3 regions of the Candidatus Thalassolituus haligoni genome follow, and region 1 is predicted to be linked to each of the others. Evidence: predicted binding sites of a transcription regulator. Region 1 holds the regulator's gene; each other region holds the start of a gene.
What was found. Region 1 encodes FliA, which starts transcription of late flagellar genes. Its sites were predicted from a motif close to CTAAAGTTNNNNNNNNNNCNGCCGATA; they were not measured.
Positions count from the first base shown of each region.

Region 2: fliD (flagellar filament capping protein FliD) is a predicted target of FliA. The motif match lies at 1,493-1,519, and genes of this name have one in related genera.
Region 3: SOJ49_RS06120 (flagellin) is a predicted target of FliA. The motif match lies at 1,789-1,815, and genes of this name have one in related genera.

Region 1 is NZ_CP139482.1:2,914,755-2,918,036, forward strand. It holds gene SOJ49_RS12950 (protein phosphatase CheZ) at 1-291, opposite strand, end outside; gene cheY (chemotaxis response regulator CheY) at 307-693, opposite strand; gene SOJ49_RS12960 (RNA polymerase sigma factor FliA) at 1,029-1,718, opposite strand; gene SOJ49_RS12965 (MinD/ParA family protein) at 1,770-2,591, opposite strand; gene flhF (flagellar biosynthesis protein FlhF) at 2,593-3,282, opposite strand, start outside.
Region 2 is NZ_CP139482.1:1,350,090-1,353,371, reverse strand. It holds gene fliD (flagellar filament capping protein FliD) at 1-1,438, opposite strand, end outside; gene SOJ49_RS06125 (flagellar protein FlaG) at 1,548-1,928, opposite strand; gene SOJ49_RS06120 (flagellin) at 1,990-3,282, opposite strand, start outside.
Region 3 is NZ_CP139482.1:1,345,399-1,348,680, forward strand. It holds gene SOJ49_RS06105 (hypothetical protein) at 1-494, shown strand, start outside; gene gloA (lactoylglutathione lyase) at 567-971, opposite strand; gene nth (endonuclease III) at 1,034-1,669, opposite strand; gene SOJ49_RS06120 (flagellin) at 1,899-3,282, shown strand, end outside.

The sequences.
Region 1 (3,282 bases):
CGACTTGTTGGTCATCTCGATCACGTACTCAAGTTTGTCGGTCGCGCTTTCGATTTCTGACCCGGCACCCGGCGATTCGATGTTGAGGTTTTTGATGGCTTCGTGCAGTGCTCTGGTGAGTCGACCAATTTCTTCATACAGGGTCTTATCCCGTACATCATTCAGCTGATTCACCAGGGACACCGCATGACTGATTTCGCCGCGTTCAATGCTTTCCACCATCGACTGCGCCAGGTTTTTCATTGCCAGGCTGGTCGACTGCGCCAGTTGTTGCGAATTACTCTCGGACATGGGTAAACCCTGGAGTTAGCCTTCGACACGCTCAAAGATTTTTTCAATCTTTTCCTTGAGCACTGCAGCAGTAAATGGCTTCACGACGTAACCGTTAACACCAGCCTGAGCAGCCGCCACGATCTGCTCGCGCTTGGCTTCTGCTGTCACCATTAATACGGGCAAGCTTCGCAGGCGCTCGTCTGCCCTCACTTTCTTGAGCAAATCGATACCTGTCATACCTGGCATATTCCAGTCTGTTACCAGGAAATCGAAGTCACCTTGCTGCAGCATCGGCAAGGCGGTTGATCCATCATCTGCTTCTGCGGTGTTGGTAAATCCCAGATCGCGCAGCAAATTTTTAACGATGCGTCTCATCGTGGAAAAATCGTCAACGATGAGGATTTTCATGTTCTTGTCCAAAACGACCTCCAATAGTCGACTTTTCTAACAAGCCGTTTCTGATGCCCATTGATACCCGTAGTACTCAAGGACTCTACTGCAAGTGTAGACCCAGTCTGACGGTTATCCAGCAAGCCTGGAGAGTTTCCTGTTGTCGCCATGGCCAACCACTAACAACCGCAATCCCTGCGGTTTCATACTGTCAACAAGGGTATCGGCCAGACAGGGGAAAACTGAAAAAACAAGCACAAAAGACGGGAGCAGAACCCGCCCGTTGTATGAACTCAAGTCCGTATTGACTCCGTGTCGGGCGCACTCAACGTCGTACAGTCCCGATGGCAATGCGTCCTATCGATTCAGCTTGCCCAGCCACCCAGTCGAGCCTTTAACCGATGGGCCGCCTGACTGTGAATCTGACACACCCGGCTTTCACTCACTCCCAGTACGGCGCCTATTTCCTTGAGGTTGAGTTCTTCATCATAATAGAGCGATAACACCAGTTGTTCCCGCTCCGGCAGGCCGCGAATGGCATCCGCCAGCTGCTGCTGAAAGGCACTCCGTTCGATACTGTGGGACGGATCATCGCTGCTGGACAACAGGGCATCAACGCCATCAGTACCGTCGTTGTTTTCGAGCATTTCTTCATAGCTGAACAGTCGGCATCCAGCGCTGTCGCGCAGGATTGCGTGATAGTCGTCGGCACTCAGTCCCAGACGCTCAGCCACGTCACTGTCTTCCGCATCGCGGCCGGTTTCACCTTCTATTTGCTGGATCGCTTCACTGATCCGGCGGCTGTTGCGATGCACCGAACGTGGTGCCCAATCGCCCCGACGAATTTCATCCAGCATGGCACCCCGAATACGGATGCCAGCATAGGTTTCAAAGCTGGCGCCTTTGTCGCCATCGTATTTACGCGCTGCTTCCAACAAGCCAATCATGCCAGCCTGGATCAGGTCATTGACCTGCACCGAATCCGGTAGCCGTGCCATCATGTGATGGGCGATACGCTTGACCAGAGTCGCGTGCTCGTGCACACGCTCATCCACCTTGTGTTTTTCAACCTCGGTATAGGCGAGGCAACTGCTCCGATTCACAACTCACACTCCAACCTGTTGCTGCACCAGCCGATCAACAAAAAATTCCAGATGACCCCGTGGTGTCGTTGGTAATGGCCAGGCATCCACTTTTTTCGCCAGCGCCCGGAAGGCAATCGCCGCACGGGAACGGGGATAGGTTTCAATCACCGCTTTCTGACGCTGCACCGCCCGTTTGACGGCGTCGTCCTGGGGAACCGCGCCGACATACTGCAAAGCCACGTCGAGGAAGCGATCCGTCACCTTGGTGAGTTTGGCAAATAGCGCATGGCCGTCTTGTGGGGTACGAACCATATTGGCGACGATACGAAAGCGGAACATGCCGTAATCCCGACTTAACAACTTGATCTGGGCGTAGGCGTCGGTAATCGAGGTGGGTTCGTCGGTCACTACCAGCAATACTTCCTGAGCCGCACACACAAAACTGAGCACGGTATCGGAGATGCCCGCTGCGGTATCAACGATCAAGACGTCGATATCGTCGCCCAGCTCACTGAAGGCCTGTATCAACCCGGCATGCTCCCTATTGTTCAGCTGCGACAGTTTCTGGGTACCAGAGGCCGCCGGTACAATACGAATACCGCCAGGGCCACGAACCATGATGTCGCGCAGGTCACACTCCCCTGCCAGTACATTTTCAATGGTGCGGGCGGAACTGATACCCAACAGAATATCGATATTGGCCAATCCAAGGTCAGCGTCCAATACCACAACACGACGCCCCAGCTCAGCCAGTCCGATCGCCAGGTTGACGGAGACGTTACTTTTACCCACGCCTCCCTTGCCACCGCTGACTGCAATGACTTGAACAGGATGATTTGCCATATTAATGAACTCCTTGTTGGGAACCGGTCTGGCGACAATTGGCCAGACTCATGGCCTCTGCGGCCTGCCAGCGGGTACGCGCCATACGCGCCATTTGCTCCGCTAGCCTGACTAACTTGCCTGCATCCGGATAATGCAGGTCATCGGGAATCTTCGGGCCATCCGCAATCATCACTAATGGCAACCGGGTCAGGGCTGCCACACTCATGGCAGGCCCAAGACTGAAACACTCGTCCAGTTTGGTAAAAATACAGCCCGCCAGTCCGGCCGGTTTGAAGTGTTCATAATTTTCCTGCAAGCAACGTCCCTGACTGGTCAACGGCAAGGTCAGCAAGCAGCGCATGCGCGGACCACTGCCCTTGCAGGTACAGGCCTGCTTCAACATCGATAACTGTCCCTGAAACGATGGATCCTGACTCGCCAGGCCAGCGGTATCGACCAGCACCAGGCGCTTCTTTTTCTTACCCGTCAGTGTTTCCAGCGTCGCCGCCAAGTCTTCGCCTGGGGCCACGGTGTGTAATTCCACGCCTAAAATCCGGGCCACTGAACGCAACTGGTCATGCGCGGCAACGCGATAGCTGTCGATACTCACCAGCGCGACGGCATCAGCACCGTGTTGGATAACAAAGCGGGCGGCCAGTTTGCCAATGGTGGTGGTTTTTCCGGCACCGGTCGGACCCACAAGGGCAAA
Region 2 (3,282 bases), 1.6 Mb from region 1:
GGGCGTCGCCACTGTCGTAGCTGCCATGGGTCAGTTGCACCTGGGCCATGGTGCCGTTCACCCGAATGGTGAAGTTGTCGTTGCTGTCATCAATCGACACCGCAGCACTGAAATCCAGACCCGCGACACGGCCGCCCTGATACATTGCCTGGGTGGCCAGCTGGGTGACATGGACATCGTAGCTGCCTGGTTGAGTATTGATCGAGTCGTTGACGTAAGTTACCTGACTGTCGGTGGTCAGACCCGACTTGGCCAGAATACTGGCAACGGCACTGCGGTCGGACGTGATCGCCTCGTTAAACGCAGTCTGATCAAAATAGAGCAAATAATCGTTGTTCTGATCGGTATTCACCCCGAGTTCCGTCAACGAGCGGAAAGCAGAGCCCGACAACCCGGCAATCGGCTGGCTGATCAGTGACCGTACCTGATACTGGATCGAGCGTATGGTGGAGTCTCCCAGCAACAACCCGGCCTGTTCGTTGGCCGAATCGTAGGTGCTGAGCTCGTCGCTGAACTGCTTGAAGGTATTATAGGCATCGACAAATGCCTGAAGGTTTTCTGATAGCTGCTCCACATCTGCGGCCACCGTCACCGTCACCGTATTGCCGACATCGGCATTTTGCAGATTCAGCGTAACGCCCTTCACCACTTCATCCACGGCGTTGCTGCTGCGGGTAATATTCAGGCCATTGACCCGTAGCTGGGCGTCTTGTCCGGTGCTGGTTTCTTCCAGGGACGAATAGGCGCTCTGGGAAGCATTAAACGCCAACGCCGACAAGCCTGTGGTTAACTCGGCCCCGGAGCTGTCCAGCGCTTGAATCCGCATGGCTTGCTCTTTACCGGTGTCGGCCGAGGTCATCAGCAGGCGGTAACCACTGCCGTCGTTGATAATAGATGCCGTCACACCCATATCGGCGCTGTTAATGGCATCACGAATGCCACTCAGGGTGCGATTGGAATTGTCGATCGAAATGGTAGTACCGGGTTTGTCCGGGTTCACATCCTGTCCGGTCAGGTTGCCATCGGTGTCGTAGTTGTTTTCACCAAAGGTGAAGACCAGTTTGCCAGTGCCAACGATTTCATCAAAACTGGTATAACGGTCACTGGCCAGAGAATGAGCTCTGGCGGTATTGAGTACCTCAATGGTATAGCTACCAGGTTCGGCCACGCTGGAAGTGGTCGCGGTAAGAATCTCCTCGTTGGAAGACGTCGCCACAGTGGCATTCGCCAACGACGGACTGGCCAGCTTGCTCACAGCGGAATCGAGCGTTGAAAGCTGCGACTGTATTTCGCCATAAGCGGTAATTTTAGCTTCTACCAACTGCTGTTTTGAATCCAGCCTCAGATCCGAGGCCTCGCGCTCGGCATTGATAATGTTTTCCACCAGCTCGGTGGTCAACACGCCAGATCCCAGGCCCAGCGACTCAATAGATGCCATCAGTAACTCCCGCTGGCCATATTCGACCACTCATAAAAAAACCCACACTGACGTTATCGGTCAGTACGGGTTTTTCTTGAGCCGGGAAATCCCGGATCCTGTTTGTCGCCTAGACCTGGGCACTGAACAATAACGATGGTTCCTCATCATTCAATTTTTGCGCCAGTTCAAGGGCCAGTTCACTGGGAATCTGGCGAATCAGTTCTTCGGACTGCTTGTCGTAGACCCGAATAATAGTCTCGCCGCTGCTTTCATCCAGTTGAAAGTCCAGTGTCCGTTCCGATTGCTGCACGTATTCGTTAATACGAGAGATGGCTTCCTGCACCTGCTGCTGGTCAGGAACGGCGCTTGACTGCCCCTGGTTGCCAGCGGCTGGCAAGTCTTTGCCGGTTCCGGTTGTACCCAGTGGACTCTGGCCGTTGTTGTCACGATACATGGTGGCAACGTTGGCAGGGATTCTGGTGGTTGAATTCACGTTAATGTCGCTCATGTGGTTCACCTCACGGTCTTGAAACGATCAGTGGTGGCCGTCAGGCCACCACGTCTGTGGGTTAACCCAGCAGAGACAGAACTTGCTGACCTGCAGCGTTTGCCTGAGCCAGAACGGAAATACCTGCCTGCTGCAACACCTGGGTACGAGACATCTCGGCTGTTTCTGCTGCAAAGTCTGCATCCTGAATCCGAGAGTTGGCCGCATTCAGGTTTTCCGAGGTCACTTGCAAGTTACTCACGGTGGATTCCAGACGGTTCTGGATCGCACCGAGATCGGCACGCTGGGAAGCCACCTGTTCGATCGCATTGTCGACTGACTTGATCGCCGACTGAGCGCCTTCGAAGGTCGAGATGTCGATATCTTTCAGATACTGGCCATCTTCACCACCGCCGTACGTGCCCGCTTGCAAGCCCAGAGCCGACAGCTCATCAGCACCGTTCTCACCATTACTGACTTCAATCGCACTGGCCGAAGTCAGCGTTACGGTTGAATAGGTCGTGCCGGCGGTATTCGCGTAGGTCGAGGAGGTACCCGACAGATCCGCTTCACCCACTCCGGCTTCATCGGCGCTTAAACCAATGGCGTTACCAAAGTTGCTGGAATCAAAACCCGCCGCCGCATTGGTTGATGCCTTGTTGTCGATGGCCACCGAAATGTTACGGCCATCGGCAGCGGTCAGGGTGATCGACTCACCGTTATCTTCCGCCATCACACCGGTCTGACCGGATACCGAGTTGATTGCATCGATTGCGGTTTGACGGTCACGTCCTTCATCACCGGTCAGATTGATCGCCGTGGTTTCGACGTTATTGATCATCACCGTACCGGTCGATCCGGCAGCCGCTTTGTCCAGCAGACTGGTATCACCACCACCATTCATCGTGGTGGCATTCACTTCAGCGGTCACCCCGGTTTCTGCGCTCGACTTGTTGATCGCAGCGGCTACGGCGATACCACCGGCAGCGGCATCACTGGTCAAGGCGACAGTATCGGAGGCAGTATCATCCCTGGCATTGGCACCCTGAATAGACGTACCGTTAATCACCAGATCGCCGTTTTCCATAGCGTTTGGCGTCACCGCCTGGGTGACTTCACTACCAGAGACAAAACCACCTTCGATAGCAAACGTGCCGTTAGTGACATCCACTTCGGAACTGGTACCAGTACTACCAGAGGTGAACACCAGGCTGCTATTGTCTGCCGATACACCCACTGTCATCGCCGGTACTGTAGTACCCGAAGCCGTTGTGGTAATCGCACCAGCGTCACCCACCCCGGTGTCGGCAATGGTCAGAGCAACACTACCGGCATCCTGGCCACCCACACGACTGATTTCCAACTTGTCGTTGTT
Region 3 (3,282 bases), 1.6 Mb from region 1:
TCCATTTGATTGCGTTGTTACTGGTATTTCTGGCATTCAGCGATTTTTTCTCGGGCTTGTGGAACCCGGAGGTCGAAATGGTCACCCACGTGATCAAATCGATCAACAATCTGATCATCGCGCTGGCGATGTATGAACTCGGTGTCGGGGTGGGTAAGGAATACACCTCCGATGTGGCTGGGGAGAGTATTTTTGTCAGCGTGCGCCGTACCATTTCCCGTTTTGTCGGCACCGTCTGTATCGCTCTGGTGCTGGAAGCGCTGATTATGATTATTAAATACAGTCAGCTGGAGCTGGCGGGCAACCTCTACTACCCAGTGGCGATTTTGGTCGCGTGTGCTTTGTTACTGGCATCACTGGGGGTATTCCTGGCGTTGACGCGCCGGGTATGTGAAGAAGATCAGCTCAGCTGCAATATTCAGCATCAATCGGCAAACGCCACGCAGGGCAGTGCGGCAGAGAGCAGTGCAGCTGCCCAGCCAGCCAGGGCATAAATCCGCTGTCACACGGTGCCCTGTTTGAAGTGTCGGAATGTTTACTTCAGATGTATCTGCAAGCCGGTTGGCTCAAAGTTCGATCGGAAAACTCGGAGTCTTTTCGATCAGTTCTATTTTGTAGCCGTCCGGGTCTTCGACAAAAGCAATCACTGTTTTACCACCGGCCACCGGGCCCGCTTCGCGAGTTACCTTGCCTCCGCTGGCGCGAATTTTATCGCAAGCTGCGGCAGCGTCGTCTACTTCCAGTGCAATATGGCCGTAGGCATTGCCGAGGTCATATTCGCTCTGGCCCCAGTTATAGGTCAGCTCCAGCACAGCGCCTTCACTTTCTGGCTGATAACCAACGAAGGCGAGTGTGTACTGGTAATCTTTATTGTCGTGCTGACGCAACAGTTCCATACCCATCACCTGGGTATAAAAGTCGATGGAGCGTTGCAGGTCGCCTACTCGCAACATGGTGTGCAGCATTCTCATGGTGAACCTCTCTTGTTTATCCGGTTGGGTTGGGTGTTCTGAACCCGTTGCCAGGCAGCCGTTCAGTCCGACGTTTTCTGTTTGTATTCGCACAGGTCTTCTATCAAGCATGAACCACAGCGCGGCTTGCGGGCAATGCAGGTATAACGACCGTGCAAAATAAGCCAGTGGTGGGCATCGAGCTGGAATTCTTTCGGTATCAGCCGTAATAGCCGTTGCTCCACTTCAACCACGTCTTTGCCCGATGCGATACGGGTACGGTTAGATACTCTGAAAATATGGGTGTCGACTGCAATAGTTGGCTGGCCGAACGCTGTGTTCAGCACCACATTGGCGGTTTTTCTGCCAACGCCGGGTAATGCTTCGAGCGCTTCACGGGTTTGAGGCACTTGACTCTGGTGCTGATGGATCAGGATATCGCAGAGATTGATGACGTTTTTGGCCTTGCTGTTAAACAGACCAATGGTTTTGATGTATTGCTTCAGACCCTCTTCACCCAATGCCCGCAACGTTTCTGGAGTATTGGCCACCGGATAGAGCTTGCGAGTGGCCTTATTGACCGACACATCCGTCGCTTGGGCCGACAGCAATACCGCAATCAGCAGCTCAAAAGGGGTGCTGTATTCCAGCTCGGTTTTTGGTTCGGGGTTGGCTGCTCTCAGGCGGCTGAAAATCTCGGTACGTTTTGCTTTATTCATGGAGCAATTCAGAATCAATCACAGGTCAGGGGTGGGTACTGTGCCATGACCGGCCAGCACAGCCCAGCAGATTACGCCCCCTACGGAGAATCCCCGGCTGCGGGGCAATCAAAAAACTTCTAAAGAACTCTGAAGGTGGGCCGTTAACGACTATGAAACTGTTAGGCGGAGCACTGCCAAACACCCATCAGCGATGGTGGTGGCTCCAGATTCTCATAGGAGATAGACCATGCCCCAAATTATTAATACCAACATCGCGTCCTTGAATGCCCAGCGCAACCTGGACAAGTCACAGTCCGCGAATCAGCAGGCTCTGGAGCGTCTGTCTTCGGGTCTTCGCATTAACAGTGCGAAAGATGATGCGGCCGGTTTGGCCATTTCTACCCGTTTTACTTCCCAGATCAAGGGTCTGGGAGTGGCGGTTCGTAACGCCGGTGATGGTATCGCCCTGGCCCAGACCGCAGAAGGTGCGTTGGGTTCGGTGAACGAAAACCTGCAGCGTATTCGTGAATTGGCGGTTCAGTCGGCCAACTCGACCAACTCCGATGTCGATCGTGAGGCGTTGCAGGCAGAAGTGGATCAGCTGGTGGCGGAAATTACCCGTACTTCGGAAGAAACCGATTTTAACGGTCGTAAACTGCTGGATGGTTCTTTTTCTGCGACCTTCCAGATTGGTGCCAATGCCGGTCAAACGGTGGATGTTTCGATTGCTGAACTGACCGCCGACAAGCTCGGTGTGGGTCAGGCTAATGGCGTTAGCGCTCTGGGTAATGAAAACGGCTTGCGCAGCGGCGATCTGATTATTAATGGTACTGCGATTGATCCTTCCCGCAGCGGTGATGACACTTCGTCTGTGTCGGGTCGTGAAGCGTCGGCGATTGCCAAAGTGGCCGCCATCAATGCCAAGTCGGATGAAACCGGTGTCACGGCTGAAGTGAACACTAACGTGGCGTCTGGCAGTGAGATGGTGGCGGGTCAGACCTCCGGTACCATGACGCTGAATGGCGTGGATATCAGTTTGGCAACGGGTGGGCTGGACACCTCTGCCGACCGTGATTCAGTGATTTCTTCCATTAACGCCAAGTCTGACCAGACCGGTGTGGTGGCTACGGACGGTGGTGATGGCGGCGGTGTGACGCTGGAGGCGAAAGATGGCCGTAATATCACGGTGGATCTGGGCACTTCCGGTAACCTGACCGAAGCAGCGACTGGTCTCTCCAGTGGCACCAGCTACGGTGGTTTCACGCTGATTTCTCAGGATGGGTCTGATATCGAAGTTGAAGGTGGTCAGGGCACTGGCACCGGCGATATTCGTAACTCGGGTCTGACGGCGGGCACTTACTCCGGCCGTGCGGCTGCGATTACCAGTACGGTGACTACGTCGTCTATCTCGTCTGCTGAGTCAGCCGCTACCTTTACGACGGCGGATATGTCAATTGCCGCTGGTACGGCTGTTAATGCAACCAACAATACGTTTGAACTCAACGTCAATAACTCTGGGTTCCAGACCCTGACGCTGGATTCTACCTACGATCCTTCTGCCAATGGTGGCACGGGCAGTGTCGGCACGTATGACAATGCCGAAGACCTGGCTTTGCACATCAATAATGCCA